Regions from separate parts of the Pseudomonas sp. DR48 genome, predicted to be linked through region 1. Evidence: predicted binding sites of a transcription regulator. Region 1 holds the regulator's gene; each other region holds the start of a gene.
What was found. Region 1 encodes FliA, which starts transcription of late flagellar genes. Its sites were predicted from a motif close to CTAAAGTTTNNNNNNNNNNNGCCGNTAA; they were not measured.
Positions count from the first base shown of each region.

Region 2: a site for FliA is predicted at 6,374-6,401, ahead of K5K95_RS09555 (methyl-accepting chemotaxis protein). Genes of this name have one in related genera too.
Region 3: a site for FliA is predicted at 3,093-3,120, ahead of flgM (flagellar biosynthesis anti-sigma factor FlgM). Genes of this name have one in related genera too.
Region 4: a site for FliA is predicted at 4,885-4,912, ahead of motA (flagellar motor stator protein MotA). Genes of this name have one in related genera too.

Region 1 covers NZ_CP081946.1:3,732,760-3,740,365, reverse strand. The annotation lists gene K5K95_RS16875 (chemotaxis protein CheA) at 1-915, opposite strand, end outside; gene K5K95_RS16870 (protein phosphatase CheZ) at 971-1,759, opposite strand; gene K5K95_RS16865 (chemotaxis response regulator CheY) at 1,783-2,154, opposite strand; gene fliA (RNA polymerase sigma factor FliA) at 2,321-3,061, opposite strand; gene fleN (flagellar synthesis regulator FleN) at 3,058-3,888, opposite strand; gene flhF (flagellar biosynthesis protein FlhF) at 4,005-5,339, opposite strand; gene flhA (flagellar biosynthesis protein FlhA) at 5,351-7,480, opposite strand.
Region 2 covers NZ_CP081946.1:2,068,327-2,075,932, reverse strand. The annotation lists gene K5K95_RS09570 (diiron oxygenase) at 1-318, shown strand, start outside; gene K5K95_RS09565 (non-ribosomal peptide synthetase) at 332-3,742, shown strand; gene K5K95_RS09560 (SRPBCC family protein) at 3,770-4,237, shown strand; gene K5K95_RS09555 (methyl-accepting chemotaxis protein) at 4,379-6,259, opposite strand; rRNA gene rrf (5S ribosomal RNA) at 6,621-6,736, opposite strand; rRNA gene rrf (5S ribosomal RNA) at 6,844-6,959, opposite strand; rRNA gene K5K95_RS09540 (23S ribosomal RNA) at 7,122-7,606, opposite strand, start outside.
Region 3 covers NZ_CP081946.1:256,004-263,609, reverse strand. The annotation lists gene K5K95_RS01210 (MFS transporter) at 1-1,308, shown strand, start outside; gene K5K95_RS01205 (flagellar brake protein) at 1,375-2,121, opposite strand; gene K5K95_RS01200 (flagella synthesis protein FlgN) at 2,214-2,681, opposite strand; gene flgM (flagellar biosynthesis anti-sigma factor FlgM) at 2,730-3,056, opposite strand; gene flgA (flagellar basal body P-ring formation chaperone FlgA) at 3,229-3,990, opposite strand; gene K5K95_RS01185 (chemotaxis protein CheV) at 4,072-5,004, shown strand; gene cheR (protein-glutamate O-methyltransferase CheR) at 5,052-5,879, shown strand; gene flgB (flagellar basal body rod protein FlgB) at 6,244-6,651, shown strand; gene flgC (flagellar basal body rod protein FlgC) at 6,655-7,098, shown strand; gene flgD (flagellar hook assembly protein FlgD) at 7,114-7,606, shown strand, end outside.
Region 4 covers NZ_CP081946.1:2,511,084-2,518,689, reverse strand. The annotation lists gene rsgA (small ribosomal subunit biogenesis GTPase RsgA) at 1-27, shown strand, start outside; gene K5K95_RS11430 (TIR domain-containing protein) at 240-647, shown strand; gene K5K95_RS11425 (caspase domain-containing protein) at 651-1,610, shown strand; gene K5K95_RS11420 (toll/interleukin-1 receptor domain-containing protein) at 1,610-2,095, shown strand; gene motB (flagellar motor protein MotB) at 2,771-3,802, opposite strand; gene motA (flagellar motor stator protein MotA) at 3,965-4,816, opposite strand; gene K5K95_RS11405 (HDOD domain-containing protein) at 4,983-6,521, shown strand; gene K5K95_RS11400 (rhodanese-like domain-containing protein) at 6,565-7,389, shown strand; gene asd (archaetidylserine decarboxylase) at 7,399-7,606, shown strand, end outside.

The DNA.
Region 1 (7,606 bases):
GGTGCCGGTGCCCACTTCGGTGAACTTGCCTTTGCCATGCAATTCGTCGAGCAGCGATTCGAATTCGTGATCGGAGATCAGATCACCGCCAGCCGCTTTAGCGGTCGGCGCAGCCGGGGCTGGTACAGCGGCTATGGCCGATTCCAGCGCGTCAACGGCGAAGTTGCCCTTGCCGTGCAACTGATCGAGCAATGCCTCGAATTCGTCGTCGGTGATGTCGGAGCTGTCGCCTGCCGCTTTCGGGGCAGCCGGTGCCGCAGGTGCAGGCGCTGCCACCGCATCGACGGCGAACTGGCCTTTGCCGTGCAGTTGATCGAGCAACGACTCGAACTCGGCGTCGGTGATTTCGTCGCTGGCCGCCGCTTGTGCCGATTGCACGGGCGCAGCCGCCGGTGCCTCAGCCTGAGCCTTGACGGCGTTCAGCGAGTCCAGCAGTAGTTCGAATTCGTTATCGGTGATGTCTCCCGACTCTTCAGCGACCGGCGCCTGGAACACTTCGGCCACCGGAGCAGCTTCGTCGGCCATCTGCGGCTCGGCCAGACGGGCCAGTGCCGCAAGCAATTGCGGCGTCGCAGCCGTGATCGGGCTGCGTTCGCGGACTTCGGTGAACATGCTGTTCACTGCATCCAGCGCTTCGAGAACAACGTCCATGAGTTCAGAGTCGACGCGACGCTCACCCTTGCGCAGGATGTCGAACACGTTCTCGGCGATGTGACAGCACTCCACCAGCTCGTTGAGCTGGAGGAAGCCGGCGCCCCCTTTTACAGTGTGAAAACCGCGAAAAATTGCATTGAGCAGGTCCGCATCATCAGGTCGGCTTTCAAGCTCGACCAGCTGTTCGGACAGTTGCTCTAGAATCTCGCCGGCCTCAACCAGGAAATCCTGAAGGATCTCTTCATCGGCGCCGAAGCTCATTAAGGGGGGTGCTCCTAAAGGTCTAAAAACCTAAAAAACCTAGAATGTTGAAACTCTAAAATCCTAGGCTGGATAACAAATCGTCCACATCGTCCTGACCGGACACAACGTCTTCTCTTTTATCGGCATGAATCTGCGGACCTTCACCCTGAGAGAGATGTTTTTGTGGATCTTTTTCAGCCAGCATCGCTTCACGGTCATGTTCGATACCCGCAAAACGGTCTACCTGGCTGGCCATGAGCACGAGCTTGAGCAGATTGCTTTCAACTTCGGTGACCAATTGGGTCACGCGCTTGATCACCTGACCGGTGAGGTCCTGGTAATCCTGAGCCAGCAGGATGTCGTTGAGGTTGCTCGACACCGTGCGATTGTCTTCGCTGCTGCGTGTCAGGAAACCGTCGACCCGGCGCGCCAGTTCACGGAACTCTTCAGCCCCGACTTCGCGGCGCATGAACCGCCCCCAATCCGTGCTCAATGCCTGGGCTTCCTGGCTCAGGCCGTTGACCAGCGGTGTGGCGTTCTCCACCAGATCCATGGTGCGGTTGGCGGCGGCCTCGGTCAGTTTGACCACGTACCCCAGACGCTCGGTGGCATCGGTGATCTGGGAAACTTCCTCGGCTTGCGGCATGTTCGGGTCAATCTGGAAATTGACGATCGCGCTATGCAGCTCGCGAGTGAGCTTGCCCACCTCCTGATACAGGCCGCGGTCACGGGTCTGATTGAGCTCATGGATCAGTTGCACAGCGTCGCCGAACTTGCCCTTTTCAAGGCTGTTGACCAATTCGACCGCGTGTTTTTTCAGGGTCGATTCAAAATCGCCCTGTGAAGATTCGTTAGTGTCCATAGCTCCCCCGGTGACGCAGTGTCTCAACCGATGCGTTCGAAAATCTTTTCGATTTTTTCTTTCAACGCCTGGGCCGTGAAGGGTTTGACCACATAGCCGTTAACACCGGCCTGGGCCGCTTCGATGATCTGCTCGCGCTTGGCTTCAGCGGTGACCATCAGCACTGGCAGGTGCTTGAGCTTTTCATCGGCGCGCACGTGGCGCAGCAGATCGATGCCGGTCATGCCAGGCATGTTCCAGTCCGTTACCAGAAAGTCGATGCTGCCGCTGTTGAGAACCGGAATGGCAGTAGTGCCATCGTCAGCCTCGACCGTGTTGGTGAACCCAAGATCACGCAACAGGTTTTTTATGATCCGCCGCATCGTTGAGAAGTCATCAACGATGAGGATTTTCATGTTCTTGTCCAATTCGACCTCCAAGCAGTCTTAAACGCGCCCAGCACCTGGACACGCCATTTCAATCAATCCGGCAATGCACTCGATGACTGTCTGGAGCACAACAAATCGCGACCGGTGCAGCTAATCCCGCACCGGTCCCGCTCGCAGTGTCCCCACACTGCCTTCAGCGCGCTCGCCACTCCCCCAAACGCCCCCGCAAGCGGGCCGCGCACTGGCTGTGTAACTGGCTGACCCGGGATTCGCTGACCCCAAGGACCTCACCGATTTCCTTGAGGTTCAGCTCTTCGTCGTAGTACAGCGCCAACACCAGTCGCTCACGCTCCGGCAAATTGGCAATCGCGTCCGCCAGCGCCGCCTGGAAGCGTTCATCTTCCAGATCGCGTGACGGTTCCAGATGTGCACTCGCGCCATCCTCGTGCAGCCCTTCGTGTTCGCCGTCCTGCAACAGATCGTCGAAACTGAATAACCGGCTGCCCAGGGTGTCGTTCAAAATCCCGTAATAATCGTCGAGACTCAATTGGAGTTCGGCCGCAACTTCGTGATCTTTAGCGTCACGACCGGTTTTAGCTTCAATCGAGCGAATTGCGTCGCTGACCATGCGGGTATTGCGGTGGACCGAACGTGGTGCCCAGTCCCCCTTGCGAACTTCATCGAGCATCGCGCCGCGGATTCGAATGCCCGCGTACGTCTCGAAACTCGCGCCCTTGCTGGCGTCATATTTGGTCGACACTTCAAGCAGGCCGATCATGCCGGCCTGGATCAGATCTTCAACCTGAACACTGGCTGGCAGACGTGCCAGCAGGTGGTAAGCAATGCGTTTGACCAGTGGCGCGTAACGCTCGATCAGCTCGTACTGCGCGTCACGTGCCGACTTCTTGTAGAGGTTGTAGCCACTGGCTGTCATAGGACGGGTCCTGCGGTCTGTTGCACGAGACGCTCAACGAAAAACTCCAGGTGCCCACGCGGGTTGGCAGGCAACGGCCAGGTATCGACCTTCTGCGCAATCGCCTTGAACGCCAGGGCGCACTTGGAGCGCGGGAAGGCTTCGTAGACGGCGCGCTGCTTCTGCACAGCCTTGCGTACGCTTTCGTCGTAAGGCACGGCGCCGACGTATTGTAGGGCGACGTCAAGGAAGCGATCCGTGACCTTGGTCAACTTGGCAAACAGGTTGCGACCTTCCTGCGGGCTCTGCGCCATGTTGGCCAGCACGCGGAAGCGGTTCATGCCGTAATCGCGGTTCAGTAATTTGATCAGTGCGTAGGCGTCTGTGATCGAAGTCGGCTCGTCGCACACCACCAGCAAGACTTCTTGCGCGGCGCGAACAAAACTGACTACCGAGTCACCAATACCTGCAGCTGTATCGATCACCAGGACATCGAGGTTGTCGCCGATGTCGCTGAAGGCCTGGATCAGGCCGGCGTGTTGAGCCGGGCTCAAATGAACCATGCTCTGGGTGCCGGACGCGGCCGGGACGATGCGGATGCCGCCGGGGCCCTGCAACAGAACGTCGCGCAGCTCACAGCGGCCTTCGATCACGTCGGCCAGGGTACGTTTGGGTGTCAGTCCCAGCAGGACGTCGACGTTCGCCAACCCCAGGTCGGCGTCCAACAGCATGACGCGACGGCCGAGCTCAGCCAGGGCCAGTGACAAATTCACTGACACGTTAGTCTTGCCGACGCCACCCTTGCCGCCGGTCACCGCGATCACCTGTACGGGATGCATGCTGCCCATGTTATTTCTTTACCTTGTCTTGCATAGACGGAGGCCACATTACTGGCTGCGCGTTCACAAACGGAACAATGCATGGCAGACCATCGATGTAGGTACGAAAACTGTTCATTACTACCTCAGCCAACCTGCTTGGTCGGACTGTGGTAAATATCAGCGAACATGTCAGCCATGGCTTCTTCGCTGGGTTCTTCCTGCATTTGCACGCTAACGGCGCGACTGACCAACTGATGACGACGCGGCAGATGCAAATCATCCGGAATCCGCGGGCCATCCGTCAGGTAGGCCACCGGCAATTCATGACTGATTGCCAGGCTTAACACCTCTCCCAGACTTGCCGTTTCATCCAGTTTAGTCAGGATGCAGCCAGCGAGCCCGCAGCGTTTGTAACTGTGATAAGCGGCCGTTAGAACCTGTTTCTGGCTGGTGGTTGCCAGCACCAGGTAATTTTTTGATTTGATGCCACGGCCGGCCAGGCTTTCGAGCTGCATGCGCAGTGCCGGATCGCTGGCCTGCAGGCCCGCGGTATCGATCAGCACCACGCGTTTGCGCAGCAATGGTTCCAGTGCCTGGACCAGCGACTGGCCCGGATCAATGTGAGTCACCGACACATTGAGGATCCGGCCCAGCGTCTTGAGTTGTTCCTGAGCACCGATACGGTAGCTGTCCATGCTCACCAGCGCGATGTTTTGCGCGCCGTACTTGAGCACGTAACGCGCCGCGAGCTTGGCCAGGGTGGTGGTCTTGCCCATGCCGGCAGGGCCGACCATGGCAATCACGCCGCCCTCTTCCAGTGGCTCGACTTCCGGTGTGGCGATCATCCGCGCCAGGTGCGCCAGCAGCATGCGCCAGGCCTGACGAGGCTCTTCAATATCGGTAATCATCGCCAGCAGATCGCGCGACAACGGGCCGGACAAACCGATGCGTTGCAGGCGACGCCAGAGGTTGGCCTGGGCCGGACGGCTGCCTTGCAGCTGATTCCAGGCCAGGGAACCAAGTTGTACTTCCATCAGTTCGCGCAGGCTGTTGAGCTCGAAACGCATCGAGTCGAACGCCCGTGGATCGACGCCGCCTGCCGCTGGCGCCGGGGCCGGTGCAGCACGACGGGGCTGGGTGTAAGTTGGCTCTATCAGCGGTTCGGCGGCGGTCAATGGCAGGCCGGCGAACAACTGCCGATTGGTGGTTTTGTCGCCGTCGGTCTCGCCTTCGCCACGCAGGCTCAATTCAGCCTGGGCGGTAACGATCCGCGACTGGGTCTTGCGCAGCTCATCCTCGAGTTCCATGTTCGGAACGCGCGGGGCCAGCGCCGACAATTTGTAATCGAGGGCAGCCGTCAGTTCGACACCGCCAGCGATCCGGCGATTGCCGATAATCGCGGCATCAGCGCCCAGCTCATCACGAACCAGTTTCATGGCCTGACGCATATCGGCGGCGAAAAAACGCTTAACTTGCATAAACCACTACCTCAGCCGTTGGGCCCTACTGTCGCAACGATGGTCACTTGCTTGTTGTCAGGAATTTCCTGGTAAGCCAACACATGCAAACCCGGGACTGCCAGTCGGCCGAATCGCGAGAGCATCGCGCGAACCGGACCGGCCACCAGCAGAATCACCGGCTGACCTTGCATTTCTTGACGCTGCGCCGCTTCGATCAACGAGCGTTGCAGCTTCTCAGCCATGCTTGGCTCCAACAGAACGCCCTCTTCCGAGCCTTGTCCTGCCTTCTGAAGACTATTGAGCAATATCTGTTCCAACCTTGGCTCCAGAGTGATAACTGGCAGCTCGGAGTCAGTCCCCACAATGCTTTGGACGATTGCACGGGATACGCCGACGCGCACCGCGGCGACCAGCGCGGCGGTATCTTGACTCTTGGCGGCATTGTTGGCGATGGCCTCGGCGATGCTGCGAATGTCGCGCACCGGCACCTGTTCAGCCAACAACGCCTGCAACACCTTGAGCAGTTGCGACAGCGAGACCACACCCGGCACCAGCTCTTCGGCCAGCTTGGGCGAGCTTTTGGCCAGCAATTGCATGAGTTGCTGGACTTCTTCGTGACCGATCAGTTCGCTGGAGTGCTTGTACAGAATCTGGTTCAAGTGGGTCGCCACGACCGTGCTGGCATCGACCACGGTGTAACCGAGCGATTGAGCCTGGGCTCGCTGGCTGATTTCGATCCAGACCGCTTCCAGACCAAAAGCCGGATCTTTGGCGGTTATGCCATTGAGCGAGCCATAGACCTGCCCCGGGTTGATTGCCAGTTCGCGATCCGGGTAAATCTCCGCTTCCGCCAGGATCACCCCCATCAACGTGAGGCGATAGGCACTCGGCGCGAGGTCGAGGTTGTCACGGATGTGCACAGTCGGCATCAGGAAGCCCAGGTCCTGGGAGAGCTTCTTGCGCACGCCCTTGATCCGCGCCAGCAACTGACCACCCTGATTGCGATCCACCAGAGGGATCAGGCGATAGCCGACTTCCAGCCCGATCATGTCGATCGGCGTTACGTCATCCCAGCCAAGTTCCTTGGTTTCCATGGCGCGGGCAGGCGATGGCAGCAGTTCCTGCTGGCGCTTGACCTCTTGCAAGGCCTGAACCTTGACCACGTTCTGTTTCTTCCAGAACAGGTACGCACCGCCGGCCGCCAGGGCCGCCATGCTGAGAAAGGAGAAGTGCGGCATGCCGGGCACCAGCCCCATCACCGCCATCAAACCCGCCGCGACGGCCAACGCTTTTGGCGAGGCGAACATCTGGCGACCGATCTGCTTGCCCATGTCTTCCGAACCGGAAGCACGGGTCACCATGATCGCAGCCGCTGTGGATAACAACAGTGATGGCAATTGCGCCACCAAACCGTCACCAATGGTCAACAGCGCGTAAACCTTGCCGGCGTCGCCGAAGCTCATGCCGTGCTGGAAGATCCCGACCGCCATGCCGCCGATCAGGTTGATGAACAGAATCAGCAGGCCGGCGATGGCGTCACCGCGTACAAATTTGCTGGCACCGTCCATGGAACCGTAGAACTCGGCTTCCTGGGCAACTTCCATGCGGCGCAGCTTGGCCTGGTTCTGATCGATCAGGCCGGCGTTGAGGTCGGCGTCGATGGCCATCTGTTTACCGGGCATCGCATCGAGGGTGAAACGTGCGCTCACCTCGGAAATACGCCCGGCGCCCTTGGTTACCACGACGAAGTTGATGATCATCAAGATCGCGAAGACCACAATACCGACCACGTAGTTACCGCCGATCACCACCTCACCGAAGGCCTGAATCACCTTACCCGCGGCGGCATGCCCTTCCTGACCGTGGAGCATCACCACCCGCGTGGAGGCCACGTTCAGCGCCAGGCGCATCAGTGTCGCCACCAGCAAGATGGTCGGGAAAACGGCGAAATCCAGCGGCCGCAAGGCGTACACGCAGACCAGCAGCACCACGATCGACAGCGCAATGTTGAACGTGAAGAACACGTCCAGCAGGAACGGCGGCACTGGCAACATCATCATCGCCAGCATGACCAGCAGCAACAACGGCACACCCAGGTTGCCCCGACTTAAATCGGCAACGCTTGTGCGGGCTGTGTTGAATAACTGAGAGCGATCCACCGGTTTTCCCCGTTCCTTTAAAGCAAACTTTTGACGCCCAAAGCAGGCGCAGGGCGGCTATTGCAAGAAGCCTTCCAACTTTTGCAGGTACTTGAAATAGAGGGATTACCAAGGGGAGTTGCGGTG
Region 2 (7,606 bases), 1.7 Mb from region 1:
GGATTCTGGTCGCGGATGGTGCGCATCTACTGGCACACCGCGAGCGAAGACGACCGCCAACGCATCGCGCAAATCCTGCCGGTGTTCATCGCGCATTACCTGACCAACGACATCCAGAAGTCCTTCGATTTTCGTCTGATCGACTCGTTGCAGATCAGCGATGCCGCGCGTCGTGCACTCAAGAGCGAAGTCTCGGGACTGGCCTTCCCGATCAATCGCCATCACCCGCTGGTCGCCAATATCGTGCGGTTCTTCCGCAGCAGTTCGCTGCTCGATTCGCCGTGCGTGCAAGACGCCCTCAGCGACTACCTGGTTTAACGAGGAGAACATCATGAGACGTCTCGACATTCTGCTCATTGGGCAAAGCCAGGCCTTGACCGACCTGGCGCTGGAACTTGAACAACAGGGTCATTTGCTGGTGCGGCTTGAGGCGTTCGAAGGGACGCCATCGTTTGATTTGCTGATCGACGATGCCAGCCAGGCGTTTTCAGTCTTGGGCGATGCGCCACGTCTTACCCTGCAACTGGGCGTCGGCAAGCCAGGCATCACCGGGCTGGCGCCGATGGACTTGCTATGCATGCAAGCAGGCCGGCTTTTCACTCGTGTGCCAATTGCCGACGAGCCGTCGGGAAACGGCCAGGCATTGCGCCTCAAAGCGGTGGCGGAACTGGTGGATCATGTCGCGCTGCTGGTCAGTCGGTTCTCCCGGGACGCCGAGTATTTTCTGCAGGCCGAAACGGCCGATTCCGCTCACTTCGAGCATGTGGAAAACCTGTTGTTTCTAGAGCACCTGGCTTTCGTTCATCAATTCAACAACACCGCTCAACCCGCGCTGCTGCAACTCGCGCGGATTCCGATGATCGAGCGCCTCGAGCAACGCTTCATCGAGTCGCCCGAACGACCTGCGCTGAACATCGCTGGCACGTCCTTGAGCTATCGGCAATTGCACGCCCATAGCCGCGCGATCCAGCAGCGATTGCTGCCATTGCTCGCTCAACATCAGGGGCCGTTGGTCATCGGGATTTGCCTGCCCAAATGCACGGCTTTGTATGCGGGGATTCTGGCGATTTTGGGCAGCGGTGCGGTGTATTTGCCGTTGGAGCCAAGCCACCCGTTGCAACGTCAGCAATACATTCTTTCGAACGCCGGGGCCGTGTTGTTGCTGCATGACGGCCAACATCCGCTGGCCGATGAAATGCCAGCGCTGGACATCAGCCAAATCGACGCTGATGACGTCGACCTCGGCCAATCCTTGATGCGCCAGAGACCTGATCTCGATGCACCGTGCATGGCGCTTTATACGTCGGGCACCACCGGGCATCCCAAAGGCGTATTGCTCAGCCAGGCCAACCTCGCGCACTTCACCGCGTGGTACGCCGACTATGTGCAACTGACTGAACAAAGCCGGGCGCTGCAGTTTTCATCGCTGAGTTTCGACTCGTCGCTGATCGATATTTTCCCGACCTTGCTTCAGGGCGCCGAGCTGATCGTGCCCAGCGATGATCAGCGCCGCGATCCCTTGCAACTGGTTGAACTGATCCGTCATCAACGGCTGAGCCATGCGTTCCTGCCGCCGGCGCTGCTGAGCATTCTGCCGCTGGAGCAACTGCAGGTCCTGGATCATGTGATGACCGGTGGCGATGTCTGCGAGCCCTATGTCATCGAGCAACTCACCCGCCAGGGCAACCTCTACAACCTCTATGGTCCGACCGAAGCCACCGTCCTGATCACGGCCCGACAGCTGCGTAATGGCGACAGCAACCGCACTCTCGGCGCACCGATTGCCAACAGTCAGGTGCTGATTCTGGATGAGGCCTTTAGACCCGTGGCCGAGCAGACCGTCGGCGAGTTGTACATCGTCGGGCCGGGGGTTTGTCTGGGTTACCTGAACAACCCGCAGCAGACCGCCGAGCGCTATCTGAACCTGAGTCTGCCTGACGGCCAGACCCTGCGCGCCTACCGCACCGGCGACATGGCGAAGTGGACCACCGACGGCATCGAGCTGTGTGGACGACGGGACAACCAGGTAAAGATTCGCGGCTTTCGGGTCGAGCCGGAGGAGATCGAACGCTGCCTGCGCGACAGTCAGTTGTACCGCCAGGTGGCGGTGGTGATCGACAGTCAGCGGCGCATTCTGGCTTTCCTGGCGCAGCCACAGGAGAAGCAACCGGGTGCTGCTCGCGAAGCCTTGAGGGCTCACGCGATGCAGTTTTTGCCCGACTACATGCAGCCCGGCGCCTGGACCGAACTGACCAGCATGCCGTTCGCCAGCAACGGCAAGGTCGATCGCAAAGCGCTACTGGCCCTGCCGGTGAATGTTTGCGAAAACACGGTGCGACGCCTCCCGGCCAGCGCCGATGAAGCACTCTTGCTTGAGATCTGGGCCGAGTTGCTGGAGCTGCCACCCAGCGATATTTCGACCGACGAAAGCTTCTTCAATCTGGGCGGCCACTCGATTCTGTTGTCGCGGATGCTGCTGCGATTGCGTGAGGAATTCGGCCGCAGTATCTCGATCAACCGCTTTATCGAATTACCGACCATTGCGAAATTGGCGACCCTGGTCCGTGGCTCGGGCACCGAGGAAGTGCTGAGTGCGCAAGCGCTGGCAGATGCTTTCCGTGAGCTGGATATTCAGCCGCTGCCAATCAGCCGCATGGGCGATGTGCACAAGGTGATCGTCACGGGCGCCAACAGTTTTGTCGGTGTGCATATCGTCGAGGCGTTGTTGGCGTGGGGGGCGAGTGAAGTGGCGTGCCTGGTGCGTGATGGTGACGGGCAATCGGCGGCTGAGCGTTTCGCTCAAGCGTTGCGCGAAAACCGTCTGGAGCATCTGGACCTGAGTCGGGTGCAGGTTTACGCGGCGGATATTACGCGTCCGTCACTGGGGCTCGAACCGGCCATTTACGAGCGTTTGGATCGAGAGTTCGGCGCGTTGGTGCACAACGCCGCCAACGTCAATCACGTACTCGATTACGAGTCGCTGGCGCGAGACAACGTCGAGCCGATTTTCGAGTGCTTGCGTCTGTGCGAGGGGCGCAGCAAGAAAATCTTCAACTTCGTCTCCACGCTGTCGGCCTCCAGCACGATTGCCGACGATGGCCGGGTGCTGGAACTGCCCGCCGCACAAACCCCGCCGATCTACATCAAGAACGGCTACAACCTGTCGAAATGGGTCGGTGAACGGATCCTCGAACGAGCCCGCGAGCGCGGGGTGCGGGTCAATCTTTACCGACCGGGGAACATCAGTTTCAACAGCCTCACCGGCGTCTGTCAGCCGCACAAGAACCGCTTGATGCTGATGCTCAAGGGATCGATTCAACTCGGTCAGGTGCCGGAGTTCGCGCTCAATTTCGACCTGATGCCGGTGGACTTTCTGGCCCGGTTCATCGCCTTCCATGCCAGCCGCTATCAGGCCGAAAAAGCCGTGTTCAACCTGCACAACCCCGAGCCCCTGAGTTGGGACGACTACGTTGCGTCATTCCGTGATGCCGGCCGGGAATTCGCCATGGTCAGTGTCGCTGACTGGCAGCAGCAACTCGGTCGGGTCGACAGCGACAACGCGCTGTTCGGCGTGCTCGGGTTCTACCTCAACGGCTTCGAGGAAGACATCGGCGACATCTCGATGATCGGCCACGACAACGCCCAGGCCGGCGTACGACAGATGGGCGCGCATTACCCGGAAAAATCCCCGGCATTGCTGCGCCGTGGCTGCGACTACCTGAAAGAAATCAACTTCATCTGATTCATTCAAACCCAATGGAGCAAGACCATGAGCACTCTGCAACCCGATACCCTGATCAAAAACCCTCACGGCTGCCACGTCGTATCTTCTGTGGAGGTGCCGACGGATGCCGCAAAAGTCTGGGCGGTGGTCGGCAACTTTGCCGGCTTCGACAAATTCATTCCTGCGCTCTCGCATATCGAGATGACAGGAGAAGGCGTGTCGTCGCTGCGCAAGAAATTCTTCAAGGATGGCAACCTGGTGGTCGAGCAGCTTAATTCACGCGATGACCAGGCGCTGAGCATGACGTGGACCACGATCTACAACACGTTGGGCGTGGCCAATTTGTGGGCGGCGATGAGTGTAGAACCGCTGGGTGCGGGCAAGTCGCGGGCGACCTGGACCATCATTGCCGAGCCGGCGCAGGGCGGCGCCGAGGCCTTGCCGGGATTCAAGGATTTTGTGCAGGGGTTTGCCGATGATGCGATGAATAATGTGTTGAAGCTATTTGCGTAGGGCTTTCGTCTGGCGGTGATTGAGCTACCGCCATCGCGGGCAAGCCCGCTCCCACAGGTTAACCGGGTTCCTTCTGAAGGAGTGCGGTCAAGCGTGGGAGCGAGCCTGCTCGCGATGAACGATAACGCGGTCTGACCTGAATCAGATCTTGAAGCTATCCACCAGCTGCTTCAACCGGTTCGCCTGCAACGACAATGCATCGCAATCCTTCAATGTTTCATTGAGGTTCGCTACGCTCTGCTGGTTCAGCAGGTTGATCTGATTGACGTCAACGTTGAGGGTTTCCACGACTGCCGTCTGTTCTTCGGTCGCGGCTGCCACCGACTGGTTCATCCCGTCGATTTCGCCAATGCGCTGGGTAACACTCACCAATCGCAGACCGGCCTGATTCGCCACTTCGACAGTCTCTTCACTGGAGACCTGGCTCGCATTCATGGTCGTCACCGCTTCGCGGGAGCCGATCTGCAGCGAGGTGATCATCTTGTGGATCTCTTCCGCCGACTCTTGCGTGCGATGCGCCAGATTGCGCACTTCGTCCGCCACCACCGCAAAACCGCGACCGGCTTCACCGGCTCGAGCCGCTTCGATGGCCGCGTTGAGCGCCAGCAAATTGGTCTGCTGGGAGATGCCTTTGATCACATCCAGAATGTGCCCGATGTTATCGGTGCTGGCATTCAGGGTTTCGATCTGGGTGCAGGACAGGCTGATTTTTTGCGACAGCTCGGTCATGGCCAGAATGGTTTTTTCCACCACCTGACGACCGTCATCGGCCTGCTCGCTTGCGCCGCTGGCGTGCTGGGAAGCGTCCGCGGCGTTACGCGCGATTTCCTGAGTAGCGGCGCCCAACTGATTAATTGCGGCGGCCACGCTGTTGGTGCGAGCGCTTTGTTCGTCGGAGCCGACGATTGAGGCGTTGGACGAGGCCATTACACGCTGGGACAGGTCATGAACCTGCCGGGTCGCCGAGGACACTTCGGAAATCGAGGCGTGAATCCTTTCTACGAACTGATTGAAAGAGCCGCCCAGCTCGCCAAACTCGTCTTTGCTTTCCACGGACAGACGACGGGTCAAGTCACCCTCGCCCTGGGCGATGTCCTGCATCGCACGGCCCATGGTAGTCAGTGGGCGCATCAACACATTGATCAGCAGGCTCAGGAGCACTGCAATAACGCTGACGGCGATAAACATCGCGATCAACGCTGAGGTGCGGAATTGACTCAACGGCGCGTAGGCCTTGTCCTTATCGATCGACAGACCAATGTACCACTCGGCATTCGGCAAACCGCTGACCGGAGTGAACGAAAGGATGCGGTCCTGCTTGTTCAGGGTGACGTCCTGATTGCCCTTCTCGATGCGCACACCGGCGTTCGGATAGATGTCCTTGAGGTTTTTCATCACTTGGTCTTTGTCCGGGCTGACGATTACTTGCCCGTCGGCGCTGACCAGGAACGCATGGCCGATGCCACCGAAGTCTACCGAATTGATGATCTTCACCAGGGTTTCCAGGCTTAGGTCACCACCGACCACCCCGAGCAATTCTCCATTCTTCTTCACCGGCATGGCGATGGTGACCACCAGGCCACCGACAGCTGCCATATAGGGCGGAGTCAGCATGGTCTTGTCGGCAGCTACAGCTTGTTTGTACCAGGGGCGCTGACGCGGATCGTAACCGTCCGGCATCTTCGCATCGGGACGCTGAGTGAATACACCATTGGCCTGGCCAACATAGGTGAATTGGAAGTTGGAAGTGAAAGCCGGTTGATCGACCAAACCCGGAAGGTCAGCATTGGCGCCTTGATGAGCGACGTTTTGCGCGAGGTTTTCCAGGACCAGTACACGCCCACTCATCCAGTTCTGCACGCTGCTGGCAGTCAGGTCGCCGGCTTGCTGGACGGACGATTCGAGGTTCTGCCGGATCGTGTTTCGCTGCAGATAGTCGTTGTACAAAGTGAACAACGCAAACGCCAGCACCACGACGCCAGAGGCGGCCAGAAGGATTTTATGGCTGAATTTGAGATTCATTTCATGGGACTTCTATGCAAAAAGTGGGGATGCGTTCCAGGTGCAACATTCCATGTAACAGCGCAGACGGCGCTCTTCGACCGCTCTACTTTGGTGCACGCATGTCTCATCAGTCTTTCGGCACAAACCCGGGAATACTTAGCGGTTTAAATGAAATGCCCGGTATTCCCGCTGAACGGTGTGCTAGAGCGGCGCAGGCGTAACCGCTGGCACTTGAAAGGGTCGAGGACTGTTCTGGTGCCGAAAGGTGTCGGCTCGCAGAGTTCCTGAGTGTGGTGAGGGTAGGCGGGGTCGGCGTTTTTACGGACGTCAGAAAGACAAAACCCCTGTCTGCGTTAGCAAACAGGGGTTTTGGAATTGATCTTGACGATGACCTACTCTCACATGGGGAAACCCCACACTACCATCGGCGATGCATCGTTTCACTGCTGAGTTCGGGATGGGATCAGGTGGTTCCAATGCTCTATGGTCGTCAAGAAATTCGGTGGCTAGCCCGTTACAGTCGTAACGTGCCGGCAAAATCAGTGACTTATACTAAAACAAAACCCCTACCTGCATACGCAGATAGGGGTTTCGGAATTTAATCTTGACGATGACCTACTCTCACATGGGGAAACCCCACACTACCATCGGCGATGCATCGTTTCACTGCTGAGTTCGGGATGGGATCAGGTGGTTCCAATGCTCTATGGTCGTCAAGAAATTCGGTAGCCAGGTCGTGCTCTCTTGCGAGACCACGCTCCAGCGAATGGGTATGTGATAGCTTCGGTGTTTTGCGAGCCTTCTCGAACTTTCGGTTCGTTTCGTCTTCACACACCGCAATCTGATGCTCTTTCGAGTAGTCAAATTGCTTGGGTGTTATATGGTCAAGCCTCACGGGCAATTAGTATTGGTTAGCTCAACGCCTCACAGCGCTTACACACCCAACCTATCAACGTCGTAGTCTTCGACGGCCCTTCAGGGGACTCAAGGTCCCAGTGAGATCTCATCTTGAGGCTAGTTTCCCGCTTAGATGCTTTCAGCGGTTATCTATTCCGAACATAGCTACCCGGCAATGCCACTGGCGTGACAACCGGAACACCAGAGGTTCGTCCACTCCGGTCCTCTCGTACTAGGAGCAGCCCCTCTCAAATCTCAAACGTCCACGGCAGATAGGGACCGAACTGTCTCACGACGTTCTAAACCCAGCTCGCGTACCACTTTAAATGGCGAACAGCCATACCCTTGGGACCGGCTTCAGCCCCAGGATGTGATGAGCCGACATCGAGGTGCCAAACACCGCCGTCGATATGAACTCTTGGGCGGTATCAGCCTGTTATCCCCGGAGTACCTTTTATCCGTTGAGCG
Region 3 (7,606 bases), 3.5 Mb from region 1:
TCTGGCTTGCTGAGTACGTACCTGGGCTTGCGCCTGGCGGCCGATCACGTCGACAGCCTGTGGGTCGGTGCGTTGATGGCGGCCAACTATTTTGGCCTGGTGCTGGGCGGCAAGATCGGGCACCGGCTGATTGCCCGGGTCGGACACATTCGAGCCTATTCGGCCTGCGCCGGTATCGTTGGCGCGGCGGTACTCGGCCACGGCCTGATCGACTGGCTGCCAGCCTGGATATTCCTGCGGATCATCGTCGGCCTGGGCATGATGTGCCAGTACATGGTCATTGAAAGCTGGCTCAACGAGCAGGCCGAAGCTTCGCAGCGTGGCACGGTGTTCAGCGGCTACATGATCGCCTCCTACCTGGGGCTGGTGCTGGGTCAGCTGATTCTGGTCATGCACCCGGCGCTGGGCCTGGAGCTGCTGATGCTGGTCGCCTTGTGCTTCGCGCTGTGCCTGGTGCCGGTGGCCCTGACACGCCGGATTCACCCGGCACCGTTGCATCCGGCGCCAATGGAGCCGCGGTTCTTCATCAAGCGTGTGCCGCAGTCGTTGAGTACGGTGCTGGGGGCGGGGCTGATCATTGGCTCGTTCTACGGTCTGGCGCCGTTGTATGCCTCGCAGCAAGGGTTGTCCACCGAGCAGGTTGGTCTGTTCATGGGTAGCTGTATTTTTGCCGGACTGGTGGTGCAGTGGCCGTTGGGCTGGCTGTCCGACCGTTATGACCGGGCATTGTTGATCCGCTGTTTTGCGGTGGTGCTGGCCCTGACTGCGTTGCCGCTGGCCATCATGCAGCAGGTGCCGCTGGAGATTTTGTTTGTCGCCGGGTTCTTCTGTTCGCTGGTGATGTTCTGCCTGTATCCGCTGGCGGTGGCATTCTCCAATGACCATGTCGAAGGGGATCGTCGTGTCTCGCTGACTGCCATGCTGCTGGTGACCTACGGCGTTGGCGCCAGTATCGGGCCGTTGGTGGCCGGTGTACTGATGAAGCTGTTTGGCAGCCACATGCTTTATGCCTTTTTCAGTTTCTTTGCGCTGGTGCTGGTGTGGCGCATCCGCCCCAAAGCCGTCACCAACCTGCATCAGGTCGACGATGCGCCGCTGCATCACGTGGCCATGCCGGACAGCATGTCCAGTTCGCCGCTGGTGGCGTGCCTCGATCCGCGTGTCGATGAGCAGGTGGTGCAAGACCAGATGCAGAGCCCGATCAGCCCCGAACCGGAGCCTGAACCGGAAATGGAACCGCAGGCGGATCCTCCACCTGAAGATCCGGACGCGGGCCGCGAGCAGAGTTTTACCGAGGCCCGGCCATAGGCCAAGGCATAAAAAAAACGGGCAGTCACCGCAAGGGACTGCCCGTTTTTTTGTTGACGCGTCGTATTACATGTCGTCTTTGTCGAAACGTCGTGCTTCGCGTTGCAACTGATAGACGAAGCGCTCGACTTGCCGCTGCACCAGTCCGCTCATGTTATGGAAGCGAACACCGGCAAAGGTAGTGGAGATCTTCTCTTCGAAGTGCAGGTAACGCAGCTCGACCGGCGCGGTCATGTTGCCGAAGGGCAGGGCGGCGACGAAGCGGTCATAGACCTGGCCCAGTTGCAGGCTGCTGGTGATGTCGCCTTCAAAACGCAGCTTGCAGCCGGTGGCCGAGATGTCCAGCAGCTTGCCGCCCAGGCTCGACTTGAGTTTGTCGCCACCCAGTTCGACGCTGACCAGTTGCGCCAGTTTCAACGCTGCACGGAACGCATTGCGGCGCTGGTGATAAACCACTTCAGCGGGCAGGGGGCCACGATAGCAGCGAGTATCGCCGGACTCATCGATGGTCAGCGCGCCATTGCTTTCCCAGGCGATGCGCACACCGTCGTGGAAGCCTTCAACTTTGTACGGTTCTCCGGCCAGCAGAAACCGTTCTCCGTCACGCGGGATCATTTCATCCAGGGCGATCATGTTGCGGTCGCGATCAACGTCCACCAGATAGCTCTGAAAGCGCTGGGTGCGCTCATGGAACGTGATGATCAGTGGGTCATGGCTGTCCTGAAGCTGGCGCAGGTTGCTGGAGATTTCCAGAGGTGTGGTAAGCACCTTGGGTGGCTGCGGGGCGTCTTCCGCGCTTTGGGTATTGAACACGGTTAATCAATCTCCAGGCAAAAAATGACTACGGCGAGCCAGCATTTTGCCAGCATGTTTCGTGTCTTGATAGGGCGTGTCGATGCAAAGGCTCAAGCCTGACTGAGCGGGCGCGGCTTCGCAAGCTTGGCGGTGGATCCGCGAGCATCATAAAGTGCGGGTGGTTCGCCGCCGGTGAGGATTTTCAGCTGATTGGCCGTAGCGGCTTGCTGAACCAGAATGGACTGGCCGTTACTGGCGTTCGCAGCCTGGCACTGAGCCAGGAGGTCAGTCAGTACATCGCTCTGTGCCAGCAACTGTTCGCCAATGCTGGAATGGCTGGCAAGTTGCTCGAGGCCTGTGCGATCGAGCGGCAGGTTGAGGCTGGCGAGGATTTCACTGCGCTTGCGGCCATGCTGGTCAAGCAAAACGATCAGTGCCTGTTTCTGCGCGAGAATCTCCTCGAGCAGTTGCATGTCACGACCATGCAAGGCGAGGGACTCGGTTTGCAGTAACTCCAGCAAGTGTTGCGCCGGGGCAAAGTCGTCGATGATCAGTTGCAGTAAATTAGTATCGTGCATGGCTGGCCTTGGGGTTTAAGCGTCCAAAAGCCTGGCGCAGGCAATGGCCTAGCGCTGGGCTTCGAAGTTGAGCAGTTTGCTGGCTACACGGTTGCTGTCGACTTTATAGCTGCCATCGGCGATTGCTGCTTTCAACTCTGCCACGCGGGCGTTGTCGACGGCAGGCTGATCGCGCAGCTTGTCAGTGACCTTCTGCAACTGTTGAGCCTCATTACTGAGGTGTACCGATTCCCCGCTTGTGACGGTACTGGCCTGTTCGGCCGGGGTATTCAGCGGCGCGGATTTGCCGGCTTCGGCTGTTTCCTTCGCGGCGCTGGTACGCGTACTGCCGGTAAGTGGCGAGGAGCTGTTTAAACGGCTGAAATCGATGACCATGATAAAAAACCTCTGGGTATTTGGACGCTTGCCATGTTTTCGGCTCTCCCTGCAAAAACTTTAGGCCCATTTATCAATGAGCGTGCAAGTGCCAGTGCTTGTCCTGCCTGGTGCACAGTTTAGGGAACCGCCGGGCAACGCGCCATCTCTTCACCCATAGAGCCAGAGATATCTACATAGCCACTTCCACTTGGCCTGGCGCGATCACCTGCGCCTTGATGACCCGGTTGGAATTAAGGTTTTTCACTCGAATCTGTTCACGCAAGCCGCCGTTGGACAGCGCTTCGCCGGGCATGCGCACACTGAGCGTACCACTGCGCGCGGTAATCACCACTTGGTCGCCCTTGCTGATGACTTCCGCCTGTTCCAGATGGACCAGCGTCAGGACCTGATCGGCGACCGTTGGTCGGGTAAGTTTTTGTCCAATGGCTTGATCCAGCGCGGTGAAATAACCCTGGTTGATCAGACTGATGTCGCGTTCGCGCAGCATCACGTCGCTGGGCTCGATGATACCGGCGCGCTTGAGCGGCCGAGTGGTCGTGACAACGTCCCGAAACAGGCGGACTTGAGCGGGTACGAACACGGTCCAAGGCGATGAGCTATCACAGCGAACCTTGACCGTGACCCGTCCGATCGGAGTCGCCGGGCTCTCCAGAGTGGCTGTCAATTCCTTGTCGCACATGGGCATATGCATACGTGGATCGAGTCGGTTGACTTCGATTTCGTAGCGGCCTTCGGTTTGACTGGTAGCCAAATAGTCTTCTACGGTGAACTCAAGAAAGCCCTGAGTGACGCCGATAAGCATGTCAGGCAAGGTAACCGCGTCAGCAAGGGCAGGGCTGCCAGCGTTGAACAGGCAAACGGCCGATATCGCACAAAGCAATTTGCGGGAAGTTGATGTCAGGCGTCGGAAAAATGTCGGTTCTGTGTTCATAAGAGTTAAAAAGCAAGCGCCGTGCCGTTTAGCAATGAATGGGCGTCGCAACACACTTAGCGTTGGTGTAGGAGTCTGTGCATGGCTGGTGTAATGGATGCGGTAAACCAGCGCACGCAACTGGTGGGGCAGAATCGCCTTGAGCTGTTGTTGTTCCGTCTTGACGGCCAGCAGCTGTATGGGATCAACGTGTTCAAGGTTCGTGAGGTGCTGCAATGCCCCAAGCTGACCCTGATGCCCAAGTCCAGTCCTGTCGTGTGCGGTGTAGCAAATATCCGAGGGGCGACCATTCCGATTCTTGATCTGGCAATGGCAACCGGCTCCGGCGCGCTTAAGGATCAGAGCAATCCGTTTGTGATCATTACGGAGTACAACACCAAGACCCAGGGTTTCCTGGTGCGCTCGGTGGAGCGCATCGTCAACATGAACTGGGAGGAAATTCATCCGCCTCCCAAGGGCACCGGGCGCGATCATTACCTGACCGCTGTGACTCGGGTCGACAATCAGCTAGTCGAAATCATCGACGTCGAGAAAGTGCTGGCGGAAGTGGCGCCGACACCGGAAGCGATTTCGGTCGGCGTGGTGGATGTCGAAACCCAGCACAAAGCATTGTCGCTGCGGGTCTTGACGGTCGATGACTCATCGGTGGCGCGCAAGCAAGTGACGCGCTGCCTGCAAACGGTCGGCGTCGAAGTGGTGGCGTTGAACGACGGTCGGCAAGCGCTGGAATACCTGCGCAAGCTGGTCGACGAGGGCAAGAAGCCGGAAGAAGAGTTCCTGATGATGATTTCCGACATCGAGATGCCGGAAATGGACGGGTACACCCTTACGGCGGAGATCCGCGCCGACCCGCGCATGCAAAAGCTTCATATCATCCTGCATACTTCGTTGTCGGGCGTATTCAATCAGGCGATGGTCAAGAAAGTCGGTGCTGATGACTTTCTTGCCAAATTCCGCCCTGATGACCTGGCATCCCGGGTAGTCGACCGGATCAAAGCAGCAGATATCAGCTAGGGGCCTTTTGTCCCTGGCGGTTCAACACGATTTAAGAGGCGGTATCTTTGTCTACGGGTAATTTGGATTTCGAACAGTTCCGGGTATTCCTGGAAAAAGCCTGTGGCATTTTGCTCGGTGAAAACAAGCAATACCTGGTCTCGAGCCGTCTCAACAAACTGATGGAACAGCAGGGTATCAAGTCGTTGGGTGAACTGGTCCAGCGCATTCAGACCCAGCCGCGCAGTGGTTTGCGCGAGATGGTGGTGGATGCCATGACCACCAACGAAACCCTGTGGTTTCGTGACACCTATCCGTTTGAAGTCTTGAAGAACAAGGTGCTGCCCGAAGCGATCAAGGCGGCCCCCGGCCAACGTCTGCGGATCTGGTCGGCGGCGTGCTCGTCGGGTCAGGAACCGTATTCGCTGTCGATGTCCATCGATGAGTTCGAGCGGGTCAACATGGGCCAGTTGAAAATGGGTGTGCAGATCGTTGCCACTGATTTGTCCGGCACCATGCTGACCAACTGCAAGACCGGCGAGTACGACAGCCTGGCCATCGGCCGTGGCCTGTCGCCCGAACGCCTTCAGCGTTATTTCGACCCCAAGGGGCCGGGACGCTGGGCCATCAAGGCGCCGATCAAGAGCCGTGTGGAGTTTCGCTCGTTCAACCTGCTCGACAGCTACGCGGCCCTGGGCAAGTTCGATATCGTGTTCTGCCGCAACGTGTTGATCTACTTTTCCGCCGAGGTGAAGAAAGACATCCTGTTGCGCATTCACAGCACCCTCAAGCCCGGCGGTTATCTGTTCCTCGGCGCCTCCGAAGCGCTGAACGGTTTGCCGGATCACTACCAGATGGTCCAGTGCAGCCCGGGGATCATTTACCAGGCGAAGTGATGGATTGGCGGCACACATGAAAACGGGAGTCCTCAGGGGCTCCCGTTTTTTTGTGCCTGTCGATATCCCGCAAACACTCCAATTCAAATGTGGGAGCGGGCTTGCTCGCGAAGGCGTCGTGTCAGTCGACATCTGCTTTGATTGACACCCCGCCTTCGCGAGCAAGCCCGCTCCCACATTCGAATAGGTGCTGCCGGTGGGAAAGCGGCAGAAAAGCGGCAGACGGCGGAAACCGGTTGCCGCTTTTCTGGCATTGCCGTCTTGCCACCACCCCGCAAAGCCCCGGTTTACGGGCTTTTTTGAATTGGCACGCCGCTTGCTAAGTCTCTGTTACGAAAATCAGGTCACCCGAAGGTTTCCCGACATGAGCATCAGCTTCGATAAAGCGCTCGGTATCCACGAACAAGCCTTGGGCTTTCGCGCCCAGCGTGCCGAAGTCCTGGCCAACAACATTGCCAACGCCGATACCCCGAACTACAAGGCTCGGGATCTGGAGTTCTCCAAAGTGCTCGCTGCACAGAACGAGAAAACCAACGGCGGCACCTTTGCCTTGAACATGACCAACAACCGTCATATCGAAGCACAAGGCCTGGGTAACGGCGACGAATCGCTGATGTATCGCACCCCGATGCAACCGTCGATCGACCAGAACACCGTGGACGCTCAACTGGAACAGTCGAATTACGCGGAAAACGCGGTCGGCTTCCAGGCCAGCTTCACCCTGCTCAACAGCAAATTCAAAGGGCTGATGTCAGCCCTGCGCGGAGAGTAAATCATGTCTCTATCCAGTGTTTTCAACATTGCCGGTAGCGGCATGAGTGCCCAGACCACTCGCTTGAACACCGTGGCTTCGAACATCGCCAACGCCGAAACCGTTTCGTCGAGCATCGACCAGACCTATCGCGCCCGTCACCCCGTGTTCGCCACCATGTTCCAGGGCGGCCAGAGCGGCGGCAGTGATTCGCTGTTCCAGAACCAGGACGCGGCCGGTCAAGGCGTACAAGTGCTGGGCGTGGTTGAGGATCAGAGCAACCTTGAGGCGCGTTACGAGCCGAACCATCCGGCGGCCGACGCCAAGGGCTACGTCTACTACCCGAACGTCAACGTCGTGGAAGAAATGGCCGACATGATTTCCGCCAGTCGTTCGTTCCAGACCAACGCCGAAATGATGAACACCGCCAAAACCATGATGCAAAAGGTCCTGACTCTAGGTCAGTGATAAGGGGCAACTCAGATGAGTGTTACCGATTCCACCAGCAGCCTCAGCGTCAATGACATTCTGGCGAACTCTTCCGTCAAGTCCAGCAGCTCCACGTCGGGCGGCATTGCCTCCGCGACCAACAGCGCGACGGGTGGTCAGGCGCTGGGCAAGGATGCGTTCCTGCAATTGCTGGTGACCCAGCTCAAAAACCAGAACCCGCTGGACCCGCAGGACAACAGCGCGTTCGTCGCCCAGTTGGCCCAGTTCAGCAGCCTGGAAGGCATCACCACGCTCAACAGCACGGTCAGCTCGATTGCCGGCAACTACAGCTCTTCGCAAGCGTTGCAGGCGTCTTCCCTGGTCGGCCGTTCCGTGATCGTGCAGACCAACAACATCCAGGTCGATGATCCGACCAAGGCCGTCAACGGCTCGGTCAACCTGACGTCGTCCATCGCCAGCGGCACCGTGACCGTTGCCGACAGCACTGGCAAAACCATCAGAACCATCGATCTGGGCACCCGTGCGG
Region 4 (7,606 bases), 1.2 Mb from region 1:
GCCAGCCTGCCCGAAACCAGCTACTAAACAGACACGCCCACCACCCCGAGCCTTTCGGGGCGGTGGGTGGCTCGTCCGTCCTACAAAAAATCCTCGCAAATTAAACGTCAGACCTTTCCGTAAGGCTTCTTCGCGCCCGCATGAAGGACACTTCTCTTTAACCGCGCAGGCCTTGTTGCTGCCACTCAAGTGCATACATTCATGCCCTCTTCGCACTTTGGCGATACCGAGGGATAGCCATGCAAACCTACCATCTGTTCATCAGTCATTCATGGAATTACCCGCACGCCCACGACAATCTCGTGCGCTTGCTGAACGCGAAACCCGACTTCGCGTTCAAGAACTTTTCAGTGCCGCCGGACAACCCCATCGTTGGCGCAAAAACCGATGAAGAGCTGGAAGAAGCCATCGAAAACAAGATACGAGCGTGCTCGGCAGTGCTGATCATGGCGGGGATGTATTCGACCTACAGCAAGTGGATCAACAAGGAAATCGAGATCGCCCGACGCATGGGCAAGGTGATCATTGCGGTCAAACCGTTTGGTGCCGAGCGGATCTCCACCGTGGTACGCCGGGCGGCACATGCCGAATGCGCCTGGAACACCAACAGCATCATCAGCGCCATTCGCACTCACGCGGCGGGTTGAACCATGCGCAAGGGACTGTTCATTGGAATCAATCACTACCGCCACGTTTCACAACTCAGTGGCTGCAACAACGACGCGATGGCCATGGCCTCGGTGCTGGAACGCCACGCCAACGGGCGGCCCAATTTCAGCAGCAAGGTGCTGACCTCATCCGAGGAAAACCTGACTCACGCCACTTTGAAGCAGCATATCCAGAGCCTGTTTTCCGGTGATTGTGATGTCGCGCTGCTGTACTTCGCCGGCCACGGCCAGTTCGATACCAGCATCGACGAGGGCCTGCTGATTCCGCAGGACTTCGGTCAGGGCGTCGAAGGCATTCGCATCAGTGACATCCTGAACTGGGCGGACAATGCCACCCATATCAAGAACAAAATCATCATCCTTGATTGCTGTCAGGCCGGTGCGGCAGCCGCCATGCGCGGGTTGCGAGGCGGTAGCAGCGTGATCGGCGAAGGCATGACGATCCTCACTGCCTGCAAGAAAGAACAGGTGGCTCTGGAAGGTGGCGGCCACGGCGTCTTCACCGGGCTGCTGCTCCAGGCACTGCATGGCGGAGCCGCCAATGTACTGGGCAAGGTGACGCCCGGCAGTGTGTATTCGTTCGTCGATAACGCGCTGGGGGCGTGGGAACAACGGCCCGTGTTCAAAACCAACGTCTCGCAATTCGTTCCATTGCGCGAAGTCACGCCACTGATTGCCGAAGAAACCCTGCGCAAGCTCAAGGACTGGTTCCCGGAACCAAGTCATGTCTTTGCGCTGGACCCAAGCTACGAACCCACAGAAGCCTCGTATGACCCGGAGCACGGCGACGTGTTCGCCCAACTGCAAAAGTGCAATCGCCATAGCCTAGTCGAACCGGTAGACGCCGAGCACATGTACTACGCCGCCCTCAACTCCACAGGCTGCCGCCTCACCGCCCTCGGCGCCTATTACCGCGAACTCGCAATCAAGGGACACTTCTGATGCCAGTATTTATCAGCTATCGCCATACCGACCGGCCACACGCTATCGCCATCAGCTCCCGCCTGATTCAGGCCAACATCAAGACCTACTTTGACGTGCTGGATCCGGAATCACAGACCACTGACGACATCACCGGAGTCATCACCCGCAACATCACAGCGTGCACGCATCTGATAGCAGTGGTCTCGGACCAGACCGCATTGTCATGGTGGGTGCCCTTTGAAATCGGCGAAGCGACGATCAGTAACCGACGGATCTGCTCATTCAAGACAGAGCCGACGACACTGCCGCTGTACCTCGATAAATGGCCAAAGCTCAGCACCGACAGGGATCTGGAGTTTTTCATCGATGCCTATCGAGAAGAAGTGGCGACCAAGCGCTCAATGGCGCTGGATTCGATCAGCGAATCCCTATACGGGACCTACAGACGCAATGCCGACCTGTTCCACGACCACCTCAAGAACCGCATCAAGCGCGGTTTCTGAGTGCCTGGTTCTGAAATAGGAGTGAACCCAATTCAGGACGAAACAACAGGCACAAAAAAGCCGACATTTCTGTCGGCTTGATTGTTGTGGATCACCGCTTTGGAGAATCAGCCGGTTGTTGATCGTTCCCATGCTCCGCGTGGGAATGCCGCCGGGGACGCTCTGCGTTCCACTGCCGACACCAGGCTTGAGTCTTGCGCAAGGGTGACGCGGAGCGTCACGGGATGCATTCCCACGCGGAGCGTGGGAACGATCAGGGTCAGGATCAGGACGCGCAAGCGTTGAAGAACCAGGTCGGCCCGTAGGCCGCCTCGCTTTGCTTTTGCGGTGCTCGCCCCCTCGAGAGGCCGAGCGCAGGTTCTGCGCAGTGGGCAACCCGGCATGGATGCCGGGTTAGCCGCCCCCGGCCATGGATGGCCGATGGCGGCGGGCCCACGGAGCAGGACCGAAGCGAGGGCATGCCGAGCCTAGGCGAGGCACCGAACGTCAGGGGCAAAAGCGCTTGGTTACTTGGCGCTCTTCCAAGTGACCCGCCGTCAGGGCGGAACCCTAAGCCGCCGTTACCGCAAAAACGGATATGCCCCCAACCCCACCCCAACCCCAACCCCACCCCCAAACCCCAAGATCGGAAGTGCACAAAAAAGCCGACATCTCTGTCGGCTTGATTGTTGTCGATCACTGCTTTGGTGAATCAGCCGGTTTGGCCGGTGCACCCGGTTTCGGCGCCGCATCCTCGAACAGGTTCAAGCGTTCGCGCAGTTCGTGGGCCGGCACCGGTTGCTGGTCCGGTGGCAACGCATTTGGATCAACCGGTGTGGCAGGGGCATCACCCGGCGCGGTCGCCGGGGCAGGCTCTGCGCCTTGCGAACCTTCGATGGCCTCCTGGGCCTTCTTCGTCAGCACGACGATGTCGATACGACGGTTGACCGGGTTGAACGGATTCTTGCGATCGAACAAGGCCGACGACGCATAACCCACGACACGGGCAACCTGCGAATCCGGATAGCTCCCGGCGACCAGCGCACGGCGAGCGGCGTTGGCTCGGTTGGCCGACAGCTCCCAGTTACCGAAGTCGCCCGTGCCGGTGTAAGGCTTGGCATCGGTGTGGCCGCTGATGCTGATCTTGTTCGGCACCGCTTTAATCGTGTCGGCCATGGCCAGCAGGATGTCTTCGAAATACGGTTTCAGGCGAGCTGAACCAGAGTCAAACATCGGACGGTTTTCGGCGTCCATGATCTGGATGCGCAAGCCGTTCGGCGTGATTTCGAACAGGATCTGGTCCTTGAATTTTTGCAGCTGCGGATTTTCATCGACCTTGTTCTGCAACTCTTGCAGCAACAGTTCAAGGCGCTCCTTCTCCACCTGCTCGGCCATGCCTTCGACCTGGTCGGTGTCGACGGTGACTTTGTCCGGCTGCGGCTGGGACTTCACCTCGGGATTGAGGGTTTTATCCGGTGCCAGGGTCGGGGAACCGCCCAAATCGATGATGAATGGCGTGCCGCTTTCGCTGAAGCCGACCGGGTCCTTGAAGTACCCGGCGATGGCGATCTTCTGTTCCGGCGTTGCGGTGGACAGCAGCCACAGCACCAGGAAGAACGCCATCATCGCCGTCGCGAAGTCCGCGAAGGCAATTTTCCAGGCGCCCCCGTGATGCCCGCCGGCGATGCGCTTGACGCGCTTGATGATTATCGGCTGGTTATTTTCCATACAGAGTGCTCTGTCTCACAAATACTGTTCCTTTTTGACGGTGCCTGTTATCGCCATACGGCGTTGCCGCTCCTCGCCATAGCGAGCTATGACTCGTCGCGGCGCCTTGTCTGGCAACAACAGTCACTCGCCAAAAAAGGAACGTATTTGCAAAACAGAGCACTATCGACCGCGAACCGCTTGTTCCAGCTCAGCGAAGCTTGGACGGTGCGCCGGGTACAGAACCTTGCGGCCGAATTCCACCGCCAGCGATGGCGGCATGCCGGACGCTGAAGCCACCAGCGAAGCCTTGATGGCTTCGTAGACGTTGAGTTCTTCCTTGGCATCGTGGGCCAGGGAATGGGCCAGCGGACCGAAGAAACCGTACGCCGCGAGAATACCGAAGAAGGTACCGACCAGGGCCGCACCCACGTGCAGGCCGATGGATTTCTGATCGCCTTCACCCAGGGAAGCCATGGTCACCACGATACCGAGTACCGCCGCGACAATACCGAAACCAGGCATGGCGTCGGCAATACCGTTCACCGCGTGGGACGGATGCTCAAGGTCTTCCTTGAGGCTGTAAAGCTCCATGTCGAACAGGCCTTCAAGCTCATGGGGAGCCATGTTGCCGGAGGACATGATGCGCAGGTAATCACAGATGTACGCGGTCATGCGCTCATCTTTGAGGACCGTAGGGTACTTGGCGAAGATCGGGCTCGCGGCGGCATCTTCGATGTCGCCTTCAATCGCCATCATGCCTTCGCGACGGCTCTTGTTGAGGATTTCGTAAATCAGCCCCAACACTTCCAGATAGAACGTGTGGGTAAAACGCGAACTGAACATGCCCAAGGATTTCTTGAGCACGTGCATGGTCATGTAACCAGGGTTGGCCTGGAGGAATGCGCCAAGGGCCGCGCCACCGATAATCATCACCTCGAAAGGCTGAATAAGGGCGGCAATCTTGCCGTGGGAAAGCACGTATCCGCCGAGCACGCTCGCGAATACGACGATGATGCCGATAATTTTAGCCATAGGTAGGAGAGCACTTACTGAGTCGGGTTCAAGGTCATATTCGGAAGTTAAAAAATCTCTTCTTCTACTTATCGGCAAAACTGCGCCAGACTATAGCCAGTTCAGGCGAAAAGCCAATTTGGCCCGCTCCAGGCATAGGTAATGCAGACGATGATCGCGTCCAACCATGGCTAACGAAACGAACATCCCTACCGCGAAACCAACCACGCTTGAAGGCTGGGTCAAACTGCTTGACGGCGTGCGCCTGCCGGTTCCGCAAGACAGTCACGACCGGGTCTGCAAGGCCATTGCCGATAACCGCAGTTCACTTCGCGACATCGCCGAGCTGTTGCAAGGCAGCCCGGCACTGGCCTTGAGCGTGATTCGCGAAGCCAACCGCCACACCCACGGCAGCATGGCCGAGCCGGCTGAAAACCTTGAGGTGGCCCTCAATCGCCTCGGTTTGAAACGCACCGAAGAATTGCTCGCCCGTCTTCCCGCCGAACCTTTGTCACAGATACCGGTTGCGCTGCGTCAGCTTCAACTGATCAGTCAGCACGCAACCCAACAGGCCAACGGTTTTTTTGCCAGCCGTCTGGCGCGTTTGTGGCAGGACATTCATTGGGGCAGCCTGCTGTTTCTTTCACCGCTGTGGCCGATGGCGCTGACTCATCCACAACTGCTTGAAGAGTGGGAACTGCGGGTCATTCATAAAGGCGAGTCGGCACGCACCGTCGAAAAGCAATTGTTCGGCGTGCGCCTGCTGGATATCTGCCTGGCACTGGTGGATATCTGGCGCCTGCCGATCTGGGTCCAGCAAGGCTATCGACTGCTGCTGAACGAACAGCGCGAACTGGTCAAAGTGCTGCGCATCGCCCGCGACGTCGACCATCCGCTGCGCCAGCAAAACCGCCTCGATGACGATCCGACCCTGCGCCGCTGGCTCAATCAGCCCGCGAATACTGTGTTGCTGGCCAATGGGCTGGCGCTGTCGGCGCAACATGCCTGGGACAGCCCGCATTGTGAGCGCTGGCAGTACCTGACCAGCCTTTATCTGCAAATGCCGATGAGCGAGGTGCAGCAGCAATTGCACCAGCAGGCGGTCAACAGCGCGCACCAGCACGCCATGCCGGACCTCTGGCACCCGGCTGTCTCGCTAATCTGGCCTACGGGCATGAACCGCATTCACGCCGGTTTGCTCCCGGCCCCGGCGCCCACCGCCGAAGACTTGGCGAACTGGCGCAAGCAATGCGCCGAACTGCTGGTCGAGCCGAGCCGTTTCACCAACGCCATGCACTTGACCACCTCGGCCCGGGACGCACTGGTCGCGTGCGGCATGCGGCGGGTGATGATTTTGATGGCTGACCGTACCCACGCCAATTTGCGCGTGCATCAAACGGCCGGACTGACGAAGGAAGCGGCAGGTCTGAACTTTGTGGTCAGCCAGAGCACCGTGCTGCAACGCTTGCTCTCGCAACAGGCCCAAGTGCGCCTGGTGCCGGCGAACAACGCGCAGTTTTCAGCTTTATTACCCGCCAGCTTGCGCGCGCAGTTTCGCGGTGAACACTTGCTGCTGCGCTCACTGGTCAACAACGGTCGAGTGATCATGGTCGTTGTTGCCGATCAGGGCGGCGGGCCGTTCTCGGAGATCACCGTGCAAGCCTTCGGCAAAACCGCGCAGTGCATCGAAAAGGCCCTGCACAGCTTTAGCCACCGCGGCCAATAAGGCTGCGTTACAATCCTCTCCCTTTGTGCTCTGGAGACCTCACATGTCTGACTTCTCTGGCTTGGCGCTGGTCATCGAGCCGAGCGACTTGCTCCCTCGCCTTGAGTCCCGCGAACTGATTCTGGTGGACCTGACCAGCAGCGCCCGCTATGCCGCAGGGCATATTCCCGGAGCGCGCTTTGTCGATCCCAAGCGTACTCAACTCGGCCAGGCGCCTGCGCCAGGGCTGATGCCGCCGCAAGCGGCACTCGAAGCGTTGTTCGGCGAGTTGGGACACAACCCCGATGCCGTCTACGTGGTGTATGACGACGAAGGCGGCGGCTGGGCCGGACGCTTCATCTGGCTGCTGGATGTCATCGGTCATAAAAAATACCACTACATCGACGGTGGCCTGACGGCCTGGCTGGCAGAAGGATTTCCAATGTCGATCCAGATCCCGCCATCCGCAGGAGGCTCGGTTGCGTTGACCCTGCACGACGAACCCACCGCCACCCGTGAATACCTGCAAAGCCGTCTCGGTGCCGCCGACCTGGCCATCTGGGACGCGCGCGGCCCGCTGGAGTACTCCGGCGAGAAGGTGCTGGCGGCCAAGGCCGGGCACATTCCCGGCGCGGTGAACTTCGAATGGACCGCCGGCATGGATCAGGCGCGCAACCTGCGCATCCGCCAGGACATGCCGCAGATCCTGGAACAACTCGGCATCACCAAAGACAAAGAAGTGATTACCCACTGCCAGACTCACCACCGCTCTGGCTTCACCTATCTAGTGGCCAAATCCCTCGGTTATCCGCGGGTCAAAGGCTACGCCGGCTCTTGGGGCGAATGGGGCAACCACCCTGATACGCCCGTAGAAACTCAAGGTTTTTAAGGACAGTTAATGAATAAGCGTTTGTTTATCCTCAGCCAATACCTGCTGCCTCATCATCTGCTTTCGCGACTGGCCGGCTGCATTGCCGAATGCCGCGTACGCTGGTTCAAGAACGCCTTTACCGCCTGGTTCGCCAAGCGTTATCAGGTGGACATGTCTCAGGCGCTGGTCGAGGATCTGACTGCCTACGAGCACTTCAATGCGTTCTTCACCCGCG